One region of the Pseudomonas sp. GW821-FHT05H12 genome, then DNA from elsewhere that is predicted to be linked to it. Evidence: predicted binding sites of a transcription regulator. Region 1 holds the regulator's gene; the other holds the start of a gene.

Region 1 (7,377 bases):
TCGACGCGGATTTCGTACGCGCTTGCGAGATGATTCTGGCCAGCAAAGGCCGCGTTGTCGTGGTCGGCATGGGTAAATCCGGGCACATCGGCAACAAGATCGCCGCCACCCTGGCAAGCACCGGGACTACCTCGTTTTTCGTGCACCCGGCAGAAGCCAGCCACGGCGACATGGGCATGATCACCAAGGATGACATCATCCTGGCACTGTCCAACTCCGGCACCACCAACGAAATCGTGACCCTGCTGCCACTGATCAAGCGCCTGGGCATCAAGATGATCAGCATTACCGGTAACCCGGAGTCGACGCTGGCCAAGGCCGCCGAAGTGAACCTCAATGTTCACGTGGCCCACGAAGCCTGCCCGTTGAACCTGGCGCCGACCTCCTCGACCACGGCCGCACTGGTCATGGGCGACGCATTGGCCGTTGCCCTGCTGGAAGCCCGCGGCTTTACCGCTGAAGACTTCGCCTTTTCCCACCCGGGCGGCGCCCTGGGCCGTCGTCTGCTGCTGAAAGTGGAAAATGTCATGCATGCGGGCGATGAATTGCCCCACGTCCAGCGCGGCACGCTACTGAAGGACGCGCTGATGGAAATGACCCGCAAGGGCCTGGGCATGACCGTCATCCTGGAAGCCGATGGCCGCTTGGCCGGGGTATTCACCGACGGCGACCTGCGCCGCACCCTGGATCGCACCATTGATATCCACACCGCAACCATTGATGCCGTCATGACCCCTCACGGCAAGACCGCGCGCCCGGAAATGCTGGCGGCTGAAGCCTTGAAGATCATGGAAGACCACAAGATCGGCGCGCTGGTGGTGGTCAATGACGATGACCGCCCTATCGGCGCCCTGAACATGCACGACTTGTTGCGTGCGGGAGTGATGTAAATGACTGGCGACCTGTTGCAACGCGGTAAAAACATCAAGCTGGCGATCTTCGACGTTGACGGCGTGCTGACCGATGGCCGCCTTTACTTCCTCGAAGACGGCAGCGAATTCAAGACGTTCAACACGCTGGACGGCCAGGGCATCAAGATGCTGATGGCTTCGGGCGTACAAACAGCCATTATCAGCGGCCGCAAGACCCCGGTAGTGGAACGGCGCGCACAAAACCTGGGGATTCCTCACCTGTATCAAGGCCGTGAGGATAAACTGGTGGTTCTGGACGAGCTTCTTGGCCAACTCAACCTAAGCTATGAGCAGGTCGCCTACCTCGGTGACGACCTGCCTGACCTGCCGGTGATTCGCCGGGTAGGCTTGGGCATGGCTGTCGCCAACGCGGCGGCATTTGTTCGCGAACACGCCCATGGCATCACCACGGCCCGTGGCGGCGAAGGTGCCGCACGTGAGTTCTGCGAATTGATACTGCGTGCCCAGGGCAACTTTGAATCCGCCCACGCCGCCTACTTATAGAGCGTTTTATGCTGAGCAAAAAGATTCGCAACTTCCTGCTATTCGGGGTCATCGCCGCGCTATTCCTGGCGGTGGGCTACTGGAATATCAGCCCGGAGCGCTTCCTCGACAAGCCTGTCGCGCAGGTTGACGACGGCGCTATCGACTATTACGCCATCAATGCCAAAAGCGTGCAGTTCCTGCCAGATGGCAAGGTGCAGTACGAGATGACATCGGACAAGGTCGAGCACTTGAAGGCCACTGAAGTGACCCTGCTCACCAATCCGGACATGAACATCTACCGCGGCACCGAGTTTCCGTGGCACGTCACCAGCAAGCGTGGCGAGGTCAACCCGGACGGCACCCAGGTGGAACTGATCGACTCGGTGCGCGTTGCGCGCACCGACGACAAGAACCGCGACACCGTGATTACCAGCAGTCGCATGACCGTATTCCCGCAGAAGCAATATGCGCAGACCGAGCAAGACGTTAGAATCGACGGCGCTGGCGGTGTATCGACTGGCAAGGGAATGAAAGCGTATTTGAAAGAAAGCAGGATACACCTGCTATCGAACGTAAGAGGACAGTATGAGGCTCGTTAAAACTCTCCCTATTTTGCTCGGTCTGGGCGCAGCACTGGGAAGCGTGAGCGCCTGGGCTCTGCCGAACGATAGCCAGCAACCGATCCACATCCAGGCTGACGATGCGCAGCTGGATGACAAGCAAGGTGTCGCGACCTACACCGGTGGCGTGATCATTACCCAGGGGTCGATGAAAATCACCGGGAATACCGTGACACTGACCCGCACCAAGGCGGGCGACATCGACGTCGTGACGTCGGTGGGCAACCTGGCCTATTTCGAGCAGAAGCAGGCGCCTGCCGATACCGCTCCGATGAAGGGCTACGGCAAGACCATCCAGTATCACGCCCAGCAGAACCGCATTGTCCTGATTGACCAGGCCAAGGTTGTCAGCACCGACGGCAACACCACGGAAGGTGAAAAAATCACCTATGACACTGTGAAACAGGTCGCCAACGCCGGTCGCGCCAATGGCAACAAGGTCACCGCACCTCGTCCGCGTATCGACATGGTTATCCAGCCGAAGAAGAAGGCCGAGTAATGGCAACCCTGAAAGCCCAGCATCTGGCCAAGGCCTACAAAAGCCGTCAGGTCGTGCGCGACGTCAGCCTGTCGATCGACAGCGGCCAGATCGTCGGCCTGCTCGGCCCCAACGGTGCCGGCAAGACCACCTGTTTTTACATGATTGTCGGCCTGGTCCAGGCGGATCAGGGTCGCGTTCTGATCGACGACCTGGACGTCAGCCACCAGCCGATGCACGGTCGTGCTCGTGCCGGTATCGGCTATCTACCCCAGGAAGCGTCGATCTTCCGCAAATTGTCGGTTTCGGACAACATCATGGCGATCCTTGAGACCCGCAAGGAGCTCGACCGCGATGGCCGCCGCAAGGAACTGGAAAGCCTGCTGCAGGAATTCCACATCAACCATATCCGTGACAACCTGGGCATGAGCTTGTCCGGTGGTGAGCGTCGTCGCGTGGAAATTGCCCGCGCATTGGCCACCGCACCGAAGTTCATCCTGCTGGACGAACCCTTTGCTGGCGTCGACCCGATTTCGGTGGGCGACATCAAGCAGATCATCCACCACCTCAAGGCCAAGGGCATCGGTGTACTGATCACTGACCACAACGTTCGTGAAACCCTCGATATCTGTGAAACCGCTTATATCGTCAACGATGGCCAGCTGATCGCCGAAGGCGATTCCGCCACCATCCTGGCCAACGAACTGGTCAAGGAAGTGTACCTGGGTCACGAGTTCCGCCTGTAAACACCGTGGTGTCAGGCCGTTTGCCGAGACGCGCGGGAGTCAATAGAAACCTCCGGCTTTTTATTGTTACCGCGCTCTAGGCAAAGCCCCCGATATCAGGCATATAATTTGCTTATGTTTGGCGCTCACGCGCCCTGTCGTGGATGGCGCATTGCGCCGGCGAATAAGGTGTTAAGCCCCTGCCATGAAACCATCGCTAGTCCTGAGAATGGGCCAGCAGCTGACGATGACACCGCAGCTGCAACAGGCCATCCGCCTGCTCCAATTGTCCACACTGGACCTGCAACAGGAAATCCAGGAGGCCCTGGAGTCCAATCCGATGCTCGAACGCCAGGAAGAAGGCGACGACTTCGATAATGCAGACCCGCTGGCCGACAACATCGAGCAAAAACCCAATTCCGACGTGCAGGAACCCTCCTATCAGGAAACCGCCCCGACGGTGGACAACCTGGAGGACGGCGAATGGAACGAACGCATTCCCAACGAACTTCCCGTGGACACGGCCTGGGAAGACGTCTACCAGACCAGCGCCAGTAGCCTGCCGAGCAATGATGATGACGAGTGGGATTTCACCACCCGAACGTCCGCCGGCGAGAGCCTGCAGAGCCATCTGCTGTGGCAACTGAACCTGGCGCCGATGTCCGACACCGATCGCCTGATCGCCGTGACCCTGATCGACTGCATCAATAACCAGGGTTATCTAGACGAGACGCTTGAAGAGATTCTTGAAGCCTTCGATCCGGAACTGGACATTGAACTGGACGAAATCGAAGCCGTCCTGCACCGCATCCAGCAATTCGAGCCAGCAGGCATCGGCGCCCGCACCCTCAGCGAGTGCCTGCTGCTGCAACTGCGCCAGCTTCCAGCCAAGACGCCCTGGCTCGCCGAAGCCCAACGCCTGGTCAATGACTACATCGACCTGCTGGGCAGCCGCGACTATAGCCAGCTGATGCGTCGTATGAAGCTCAAGGAAGACGACCTGCGCCAGGTCATCGAGCTGGTGCAGAGCCTCAACCCGCGCCCAGGTTCGCAAATCGAGTCCAGCGAAGCCGAATACGTCGTCCCTGATGTGATTGTGCGCAAGGACAACGAGCGCTGGCTGGTGGAGCTCAACCAGGAATCGGTGCCACGCCTGCGCGTCAACCCGCAGTACGCCGGTTTTGTACGCCGCGCCGACACCAGCGCCGACAACACCTTCATGCGCAACCAGCTGCAGGAAGCACGCTGGTTCATCAAGAGCCTGCAAAGCCGCAACGAAACCCTGATGAAGGTTGCCACCCAGATCGTCGAGCACCAGCGCGGCTTCCTGGAATACGGTGACGAGGCGATGAAGCCCCTCGTGCTGCACGATATTGCAGAAGCGGTGGGCATGCATGAATCGACGATTTCCCGGGTGACCACGCAGAAATTCATGCATACCCCACGGGGTATTTATGAGCTGAAATACTTTTTCTCCAGCCACGTCAGCACCTCCGAAGGCGGTGAATGCTCGTCCACGGCGATTCGCGCGATCATCAAAAAACTGGTTGCCGCGGAAAATCAGAAAAAGCCATTGAGTGACAGTAAGATCGCTGGTTTACTGGAGGCACAAGGCATTCAGGTCGCCCGTCGAACCGTCGCCAAGTACCGCGAATCCCTTGGGATCGCGCCTTCCAGCGAGCGTAAGCGTTTGATGTGACGGGCGGGCCACAGCGTTCCAGTGGCAGGCACCCCGGCCTGCCGCTTTATGCACTGGCAACGAAGGAGAAGCTGTATGCAAGTCAACATCAGTGGACACCAGCTGGAAGTCACCAAACCCCTGCGTGAATACACCGAGAGCAAGCTGAACAAGCTGGCAGGGCATTTTGACAAGATCACCAACGTGCAGGTCATCATGGAGGTCGATAAGCTCAAGCAGAAAATCGAGGCCACCCTGCACGTACCGAATGCAAAGCTCGTCGCCAATGCGGAGCATGAAGACATGTACGCGGCGATCGACTCGCTCTACGACAAGCTGGACCGCCAACTCATAAAGCATAAGGAAAAGAATCTGCACCTGATGCAAGGTACAGGTCGTTAACTCTCCCCCCATGATCCGACTTGAAACCATCCTGACCCCCGGCCGTTCCCTCGTGAACGTGCCGGGCGGCAGTAAAAAGCGCGCCCTCGAACAAATTGCCAACCTGATCGGCCGCGAAGTGCCCGAGCTGGATACGCAAGCTGTGTATGAGGCGCTTATCGCCCGTGAAAAACTCGGTTCTACCGGTTTTGGCAACGGCATCGCCATTCCCCACTGCCGCCTGCAAGGCTGTGAATCCCCGGTGAGCGCCCTGCTCCACCTGGATGCCCCCATCGATTTCGACGCCATCGACGGCGCTCCGGTCGACCTGCTGTTTGTCCTGCTGGTCCCGCAAGCCGCCACCGATGCGCACCTGGAACTGCTTCGGCAGATCGCCAGCATGCTCGACCGCAAGGAAGTACGCGACAAACTGCGCAGCGCCAGCAGCAACGAGGCGCTCTATCAGGTTGTCCTGGATGAACAGAACGGGCAGTAATCATGCGTTTGATCATCGTCAGCGGCCGCTCCGGCTCGGGTAAAAGTACCGCCCTCAATGTTCTTGAGGACAACGGCTTCTATTGCATCGACAACCTGCCGGCCGGCCTGCTGCCGGAATTGGCGGAACGCGCGCTGATCCACACCGAACTGGCCCAGCCGCTGGTTGCCGTTTCGATCGATGCTCGCAACCTGCCCAGCCACCTTGAGCGCTTCCCACTATTGCTCGAAGAAGTGCGGGCCAAGCATATTCATTGTGATGTGCTGTACCTGGACGCCGACGAAGAGACCCTGCTCAAGCGTTTTTCCGAGACCCGCCGACGTCACCCCCTCAGCAGCCCCCATCGTTCCCTGGCAGAAGCCATCGAGGATGAAACCAAGCTGCTGGGCCCGATCATTGACCTTGCCGACCTCAAGATAAACACCACCAGCCTCAACCTGTACCAGCTGCGTGACGCACTCAAATTGCGCCTGCTCAACCAGCCTGAACCGGGTACTGCGTTTCTCGTGGAGTCGTTTGGCTTCAAGCGCGGCATGCCAGTAGACGCTGACCTGGTGTTCGACGTGCGCTGCCTGCCCAACCCCTACTGGAAGCCGGAACTGCGCGAACAGTCCGGGCTGGACTTGCCGGTAGCCGAATACCTGGCCGCGCAGCCGGATGTTGAAGAGATGTTCCAGGATATCTCCAGCTACCTGCTCAAATGGCTACCCCGCTTTGCCGCGAGCAATCGCGCGTATGTCACCATTGCCATTGGCTGCACCGGTGGTCACCACCGCTCTGTCTACCTGACTGAGCGCCTGGGCCAGGTGCTGCAACAAACCCTCAAGAACGTCCAGGTCCGCCACCGCGACCTTAGCTGAAAGGAACACCTGCGCGATGCCCGCTCTGGAAATTGAAATCATCAACAAGCTGGGCCTGCACGCCCGCGCCTCAGCCAAATTCGTCGGCGTGGCCGGGCAGTTTCCTTGCCAGATCCGCGCCGGGCGCACGCCGGAGTCCATGGTCGATGGCAAGAGCATCATGGCCATGATGATGTTGGCGGCTGGCAAAGGCACCAGGATTCACTTGAAGACAGAAGGCGAGCAGGAAGACGAAGCCATGGCCGCGCTGGTGGCGCTGATCAATAACTTCTTCGACGAAGGCGAATAGCCCCATCCCTTTGTAGGAGTCCGGGTTGCCGGCGATGAGGCCTTTGAGTCAGGTGTTGGACTTGAGGACGCCATCGCCGGCAAGCCGGGCTCCTACGGAAAGCGGTTTATCCCAGGGCCGTGTCCATCACCATCATCAAGCAAAAGCCGATGCATAGGCCAAGGCTGGCGAGTTTTTCGTGACCATTGCGCCGCGACTCCGGGATGACCTCGTGAGTCACGACCAACAGCATCGCACCCGCCGCCAACGCCAACCCAAGCGGTAACAGCACCTCGGCCAGACTGACCAGCCAGGCGCAAAGCACGGCAAATACCGGCTCCACCAAACCTGACGCCGCGCCGATCAAGAACGCCTTGACCCGCGACATCCCTGCCCCAGCCAATACCAACGCAATCACCAGACCTTCGGGCACATCCTGCAGGGCTATGCCCATGGCCAGGCTGTCCGCATCCG
Region 2 (7,377 bases), on a different contig from region 1:
CTGGACGAACTCGGCAAGAATCGAAGCGCCCACCTCCACCGACAGGCAAGGCTCGCTCAACAAGCGCTCCTCGGTAATGCCCTGCTTGAGCAGGCGCGGCAAGTGAATGCTGTTGATCTGCATCAAGCCGATGTCACGCGTGCCGTTGCGGTTGGCGTGGTTTACCGCTTGCGTGCGATAACCCGACTCCACGGCAGCGATGGCCTGTAGCAGCTCGGGCTCAAGGTCATAGCGGCTGGCAGCTTCGTTCCAGCAGTTGGCCAGCGCTTGATTGCCGCCCAGGCACGCCACCAGCAACAGTTTTTTGCTCCAGGTACTAGCCATTGCTGGCTTGCCCACAGGCGGAACACACACCCCGCGTCTCAGCCTGCACCGGGCAGGTAAAGCGATAACCCCGGCCGTAGATCGTCTTGATAAACCCCTTGTCGGTCTTCAAGTGCTTGCGCAACGCGTAAATGCACCGCGTCAGCGACTCCTCGGCCACTTCGCCCCGAGGCCACGCCTGCTCCAGCAAACGGTCCTTGGTCATCAGCGCGCCACCGGAGCCCAATAATAGACGCAGAACCTGGCCCTCCTTGGGAGGCAACTGAATATCCGCGCCCACTCCCGTCAACCGCCCATCGCCGTGCAAGGTCCAGCGATCAAACACGAGGGACGTCGACACTCCATCACTTGCGACGGCCATGCACACCTCTGTATTCGACTTTCGACATTGAAACCCTCATTGCCACTACTGGCTGCCCAATCAACGCCATGACTATAAAAACCTGTTCCGCAACCCACGCCAGGACAAAGCCGATTTACCCGTCGATTTTCGGAAGTACCCAGTAAGAAAATTCTCCACCCACGCCAAGGCTCACCACTGCTCATTCATTTGCCCGCCAATACATCGAACGAATTCAGGGGGGCGCTGGCTCGTTCGCCTGCTGGGGTACGTCCAACTCCGCCACCCATTGCTTGATCAACTTGACCTGCGCCGGTGTGCCCCTGACCAGCAAACTGTTGATGTCGGGATAGGCAATGACGGCGAACCCCTTGTCGGCCAAAAGGTGCTTGCGGTTACGCACCAGCAAGGTCTCGATCATGGAGTTCATCCCCGGCACCGTAGGTTCATCTGCACCGGCCCCGGACTTACGGTCCGCCACAAAGTGATGGAGCACTGCCACCACCCCAAACGCCTGCTCGGGCACCTTTGCAGGCTGGCGATCCATCAATTGCGCCAACCGCAGCACGCGGTCGACATAGCTCGGCGGCCCGGACACATAGAACATGCGCTGCCCGCTCTCACGCAGAGGGAAGCGGGACTCTTCCAGCCCTGTCCCTTGCATGAGGCTGCGTAGCCTGCCGACGGATATATGCCGGAGCACGACCGCCGAACGTCTGATTTCGGCGGCCTCGTAGAGGTACAGCGCTTGTCGGTCACGGTGCCAGATCAGCCCCTCCTGCCTGGCCAGCGCCTCCAACACCTGCTCGGGCGCAGCAAAATCGAACGATCCACTGACACGCTTGCGATCCACCTGCCGGCTGACCACAACCGCAACCCCAAGAGGCCCGGACAACGCGTTGAGTACGCTGCCCAGGCTTGCATCCTGCGCCTGATAGACCTCGCCCCAGGCCGCCGCGCAACCGAGCAGCAACACAGCACACAACACACACCGGCATAGCCAGTGACAGGTCAACGTTGCGGCGGAATCGGCGTGCAAAGTGGGTTTACCTCGGCGGTCCGGCGTAGAGAAGCGGCCATACTGAAAGGCAAGCGGCGCTCAATCTTGATGAAAAGCTGATGACATTGCGTGGCATGTGCCTTGCTACACACTTGGCATCAGGGCCTGCGCCACCGTCGGAGCAGGCCTACGGACAAAGGCGTCGTTACCCTTCAATGGCTCATAGCGCCATCCGAGGGAACGACGCTTTTTTTTGAGAGAAAAGGTAGGTGTTGATGAACGATTCGGTCGGCAACAGCCCGGTGAATAATCCACTGGCGTGGGTCAACGGCAGTGACGCCCCGGAAAAGAGCAGCCTGGACCTGGGTTTCATGGCGCTGACCGATTGCGCATCGCTGGTGGTCGCCGCCACCCAGGGTTTCGCCCAACCCTACGGGCTGACACTGAACCTCAAGCGCCAGTCCTCCTGGGCCAACCTGCGCGACAAACTGGTCAGCGGTGAGCTGGACGCCGCCCATAGCCTGTACGGGCTGATCTACGCCGTACACCTGGGTATCGGCGGTGTAGCGCCCACCGAGATGGCGGTGCTGATGGGGCTCAATCAAAACGGCCAGAGCATCAACCTGTCCCACGGTTTGCAACAGCAGGGCGTGACCACTCCCGAGGCACTGGATCGCCACGTGCACCAAAGCCGAACAAAACTGACCTTCGCCCAGACATTTCCCACGGGCACCCACGCCATGTGGCTGTATTACTGGCTGGCGAGCCAGGGCATCCACCCGTTGCAGGACGTGGACAGTGTGGTGGTCCCGCCGCCGCAGATGGTCGCGCACCTGCAGGCCGGGCGCATCGACGGTTTTTGTGTCGGTGAGCCCTGGTGTGCCAGCGCAGTCAAGCAACAACAGGGCTTCACCCTGGCGACCACCCAGGCGATCTGGCCCGACCATCCGGAAAAGGTACTCGGCTGTACCCAGGCGTTTGTCGAACAATACCCCAATACGGCGCGGGTGCTGGTGATGGCCATTCTTGAAGCCAGCCGTTTTATTGAAGAAAGCCAGGAAAACCGTCGCTCTACCGCACAACTGCTCAGCGCCCGCGACTACCTGGATGCCCCGCTCGACTGCATCGAACCCCGACTGCTGGGCAACTATGACGATGGGCTGGGCAACCAGTGGCAAGACCCTCACGCCTTGCGTTTTTTTGCGAGTGGAGAGGTCAACCTGCCCTACCTGTCGGACGGCATGTGGTTCATGACCCAGTTCCGCCGCTGGGGTCTGTTGCGCGAAGACCCGGACTACCTGGGCGTCGCCCGCCATGTCCAGCAACTGGACCTGTACCGTCAGGCCGCCAGCGCGGTGGGCGTTTCAAGCAACCCCCAGGACATGCGCAGCAGCCAACTGATCGACGGCAAGGTCTGGGACGGCAGCAACCCCGCCGCCTACGCGCGCAGCTTCCGCCTGCACGCCATGGCCGACCACGCCAGCCGCCAAGCCTTGCGCTGACAGGAGCACGACTATGTTGCGAATCCTGTTGATCAACGACACACCGCGCAAAGTCGGCCGGCTCCGGGCCGCGCTGATTGAGGCCGGGTTCGAGGTCATTGATGAGTCGGGCCTGACCATCGACCTGCCGGCGCGCGTCGAAACGGTGCGACCGGACGTGATCCTGATCGATACCGAGTCACCCGGGCGCGACGTGATGGAGCAGGTGGTGCTGGTCAGCCGCGACCAGCCACGGCCGATCGTGATGTTTACCGACGAGCACGACCCGAATGTGATGCGCCAGGCGATCAAGTCGGGCGTCAGCGCCTACATTGTCGAAGGCATCCAGGCCCAGCGCCTGCAGCCGATTCTCGACGTGGCCATGGCGCGCTTCGAGAGCGACCAGGCCCTGCGCGCCCAGCTCCAGGCGCGGGACCAGCAACTGGCCGAGCGCAAACGCATCGAGCTGGCCAAGGGCATGCTGATGAAAATGAAGAGCTGCAATGAGGAAGAGGCCTACACCCTGATGCGCCGCCAGGCCATGAGCCGCCAGCAGAAACTGATCCAGGTGGCCGAGCAGATTATCGCCATGAGTGAGCTGCTCGGCTGATTTGGCTCAGCTCTTGCTAAGCATTCATCACAGGTAACCAACGGCGGTTGCCCCTCCACGACAAAGACGTCGCACATCCGGTTTGCCCCCGCAAACCCGGTGGCGGCGTTTTTTCGTTTTGGCCCCAGTGCATGGGGCCGGTGGGGCAGCCTTCGCCGGCTGTTCCATCACCCGGCCTTCTTACAAGACTCCCAACCGTTGAGGTGCGTGATGAAATCAAGCTTCTGGAAATCCGGGCACACCCCGACCCTGTTTGCCGCGTTCCTGTATTTCGACCTGAGTTTCATGGTCTGGTACCTGCTGGGCCCGCTGGCGGTGCAGATCGCCGCCGACCTGCACCTGACCACCCAGCAGCGCGGCCTGGTGGTGGCGACGCCGATCCTGGCGGGCGCCGTCTTGCGCTTCCTGATGGGCATGCTGGCTGACAAGCTGTCGCCCAAAACCGCCGGGCTGATCGGCCAGGTGATCGTGATCACCGCGCTGTTCGGCGCCTGGAAGCTGGGCATCCACAGCTATGAACAAGCCTTGTTGCTGGGCGTGTTCCTGGGCATGGCCGGTGCGTCATTTGCCGTCGCCCTGCCCCTGGCCTCGCAGTGGTACCCGGCCGAACACCAGGGCAAGGCCATGGGCATCGCCGGCGCCGGCAACTCCGGTACCGTATTTGCCGCCTTGCTCGCACCAGTGCTGGCCGCAGCGTTTGGCTGGAGCAATGTGTTTGGCTTCGCGCTGATCCCGCTGGTGCTCACCCTGATCGTCTTCGCCTGGCTGGCGCGCAATGCACCGGAACGCCCGAAGGCCAAATCCATGGCTGACTACTTCAAGGCCCTGGGTGACCGCGACAGCTGGTGGTTCATGTTCTTCTACAGCGTGACGTTTGGCGGTTTCATCGGCCTGGCCAGCGCTCTACCCGGCTACTTCAACGACCAGTACGGCCTGAGCCCGGTCACGGCCGGCTACTACACCGCGGCCTGCGTGTTTGGCGGCAGCCTGATGCGCCCGTTGGGCGGCGCATTGGCTGACCGGTTCGGTGGCATCCGCACCCTGCTCGGCATGTACAGCGTGGCGGCGATCTGCATCGCGGCGGTGGGGTTCAACCTGCCCAGTTCCTACGCGGCATTGGCGCTGTTCGTCTGCACCATGCTCGGCCTCGGCGCAGGCAATGGCGCGGTGTTCCAACTGGTACCGCAGCGCTTTCGCCGTGAGATCGGCGTGATGACCGGCCTGATCGGCATGGCCGGTGGGATCGGCGGTTTTGCCCTGGCGGCCGGCATGGGCGCGATCAAGCAAAGCACCGGCAGTTACCAGATGGCGCTGTGGTTGTTCGCCAGCCTTGGCGTGCTGGCCTGGTTCGGCCTGCACGGGGTGAAACGCCGCTGGAGAACCACTTGGGGTTCGGCCGCCGTGACCGCTGCCCGCGTCTGATGAGCCTGCAACTGAGCGTCGCCCACGCCAGCGCCATCGGCCCACGGGCAGAAAACCAGGACGCCCTGCGCGTGGTCACGCCGGTCGCGGAACTGGCCGCCAGCAAAGGTTACCTGTGTGCATTGGCCGACGGTGTGAGCCAATGCGCCGATGGCGGGTTGGCTGCACGCTCGACCTTGCAGGCCCTGGCCCTGGACTATTACGCCACGCCGCAAACCTGGGGCGTGGCCCAGGCCCTGGAACGCCTGCTGCTCGCACAAAACCGCTGGCTGCAGGCCAATGGCGGTGGCCAGCCGTTGCTGACCACCCTCAGCGCCCTGGTGTTTCGCGGCCAGCGCTTCACCCTGGCGCACGTCGGCGATTGCCGGGTGTATCGCTGGCTGGACGGCGAGCTGCAGCGCATCAGCGAAGACCATGTGTGGGAGCAACCGGGCATGCAGCATGTGCTAAAGCGCGCACTCGGCCTGGATCAGCACCTGGTACTGGATTTTCTCGACGGCGAACTGCGTTCGGGCGAATGCTTTCTGCTGCTCAGCGATGGTGTGTGGGCCACCCTGGGCGACCGCAGCATCAGCACGATCCTGCGTGAACAAACCGACCTCGACCTGGCCGTGAACACGCTGGTCAACGCCGCTCATTTGGCCGGCAGCCAGGACAACGCCAGTGCCCTGCTGGTGCGAATCGACGCACTGGGCGCCGCCACCCTCGGCGATGCCTTGGTGCAGTTGCAGCAATGGCCCTTGCCGCCGCTGCTGAAAGCCGGTCAACGCTTTGAGGGCTGGCAGGTGGAGTGCGTGCTGGCGCAGAGTCGACAGTCGTTGTTGTACCGGGTACGCGATGCCCAGCAGCAACCCTGGCTGCTGAAAACCTTACCGCTCAACCGTGATGACGACAACGATGCCGGCCAGGCCTTGCTCTCGGAAGAGTGGTTTTTGCGACGGGTGGCCGGGCGCGCGTTTCCGGAAGTGCATGCCGCCAGCGGGCGTCAGCACTTGTACTACGTGATGCGCGAATATCCCGGGCAAACCCTGGCTGCGCTGTTCGAGCAGCAAGGCCCGCTGCCCTTGGCGCAATGGCAGTCCATCGCCGAGCGATTGCTGCGTGCCGTGGGCCTGCTGCATCGACGGCAGATCCTGCACCGCGACATCAAACCGGAAAACCTGCTGCTGGGGGACGACGGCGAACTGCGCGTGCTGGATTTCGGCCTGGCTTATTGCCCGGGCCTTTCTGAAGATCGCGCTCACTTGCTGCCTGGCACCCCGAGTTTTATCGCGCCGGAGGCCTTTGCCGGTGACCGTCCTACAGCACAGCAGGATTTGTACAGCGTCGGCGTCACCTTGTATTACCTGCTCACCGGGCATTACCCCTACGGTGAAATCGAGGCTTTCCAACGGCCGCGCTTCACCCAAGCTGTCAGCGCCAGCCGCTACCGCCCGGACCTGCCGGATTGGCTGCCACTCAGCCTGGAACGCGCGGTGGCGGCGCAACCCGCGCAGCGTTATGAAACCGCCGAAGAATGGCTGCTGGTGCTGGAACAGGCAGATCGCCGCGAACTGAGCGTGCAACCCAGGCCACTGCTGGAGCGTGAACCGCTGAAGGTCTGGCAGACCCTGGCTGTGGCGTCGCTGCTGATCAATCTGGTGCTACTGTATTGGTTACTGCACCACTAGGGAGCAAATCCTCACTGCAGTTTTTGCGCAAGCCCCGTAAACCCGGGCACAAGGCAACTTGGCACAACCGCTGCATTAGCTGGAACAACACCCCACATACAGCCGAACCTTCAACGTCGAAGGGTCGAGCTTCCCGAGAGAACGGGACCAGGACAAAGGCGTCCTCGCTAGGTAACTAGCGGGGACGCCTTTTTTTGTTTGCGCGTGATTGGTCGAGCCATTGCGGAGAACGACATGAAAAAACTCAAACTGGTGATGATCGGCAACGGCATGGCCGGGGTTCGCACCCTTGAAGAATTGCTCAAGCTGAGCAGCGACCTGTACGACATCACCGTGTTCGGCGCCGAGCCGCACACCAACTACAACCGCATCCTGTTGTCGCCGGTGCTGGCCGGCGAGCAAACCTTCGAAGAGATCGTGCTCAACGACTTGAGCTGGTACCTGGACAACAACATCAAGCTGCTGCTCAACCGCAAAGTGGTGCAGATCGACCGCGTCAAACGCGTGGTCATCGCCGAAGACGGCACCGA

What was found. Region 1 encodes sigma-54, which starts transcription at its own class of promoters, with help from an activator protein. Its sites were predicted from a motif close to ANTGGCATNNANNTTGCTNT; they were not measured.
Region 2: AC07SU_RS28120 (CmpA/NrtA family ABC transporter substrate-binding protein) is a predicted target of sigma-54. The motif match lies at 1,793-1,812, and genes of this name have one in related genera.

What each region holds. Positions count from the first base shown of each region.
Region 1 is NZ_JBWKRS010000005.1:229,637-237,013, reverse strand. It holds gene AC07SU_RS06830 (KpsF/GutQ family sugar-phosphate isomerase) at 1-890, shown strand, start outside; gene AC07SU_RS06825 (KdsC family phosphatase) at 891-1,415, shown strand; gene lptC (LPS export ABC transporter periplasmic protein LptC) at 1,424-1,996, shown strand; gene lptA (lipopolysaccharide transport periplasmic protein LptA) at 1,983-2,516, shown strand; gene lptB (LPS export ABC transporter ATP-binding protein) at 2,516-3,241, shown strand; gene AC07SU_RS06805 (RNA polymerase factor sigma-54) at 3,426-4,919, shown strand; gene hpf (ribosome hibernation-promoting factor, HPF/YfiA family) at 4,995-5,300, shown strand; gene ptsN (PTS IIA-like nitrogen regulatory protein PtsN) at 5,311-5,775, shown strand; gene rapZ (RNase adapter RapZ) at 5,778-6,635, shown strand; gene AC07SU_RS06785 (HPr family phosphocarrier protein) at 6,652-6,924, shown strand; gene AC07SU_RS06780 (ZIP family metal transporter) at 7,031-7,377, opposite strand, start outside.
Region 2 is NZ_JBWKRS010000048.1:1,343-8,719, forward strand. It holds gene AC07SU_RS28105 (transglycosylase SLT domain-containing protein) at 1-324, opposite strand, end outside; gene AC07SU_RS28110 (winged helix-turn-helix domain-containing protein) at 317-685, opposite strand; gene AC07SU_RS28115 (secretin N-terminal domain-containing protein) at 900-1,703, opposite strand; gene AC07SU_RS28120 (CmpA/NrtA family ABC transporter substrate-binding protein) at 1,940-3,166, shown strand; gene AC07SU_RS28125 (ANTAR domain-containing response regulator) at 3,180-3,755, shown strand; gene AC07SU_RS28130 (nitrate/nitrite transporter) at 3,966-5,177, shown strand; gene AC07SU_RS28135 (bifunctional protein-serine/threonine kinase/phosphatase) at 5,177-6,847, shown strand; gene nirB (nitrite reductase large subunit NirB) at 7,082-7,377, shown strand, end outside.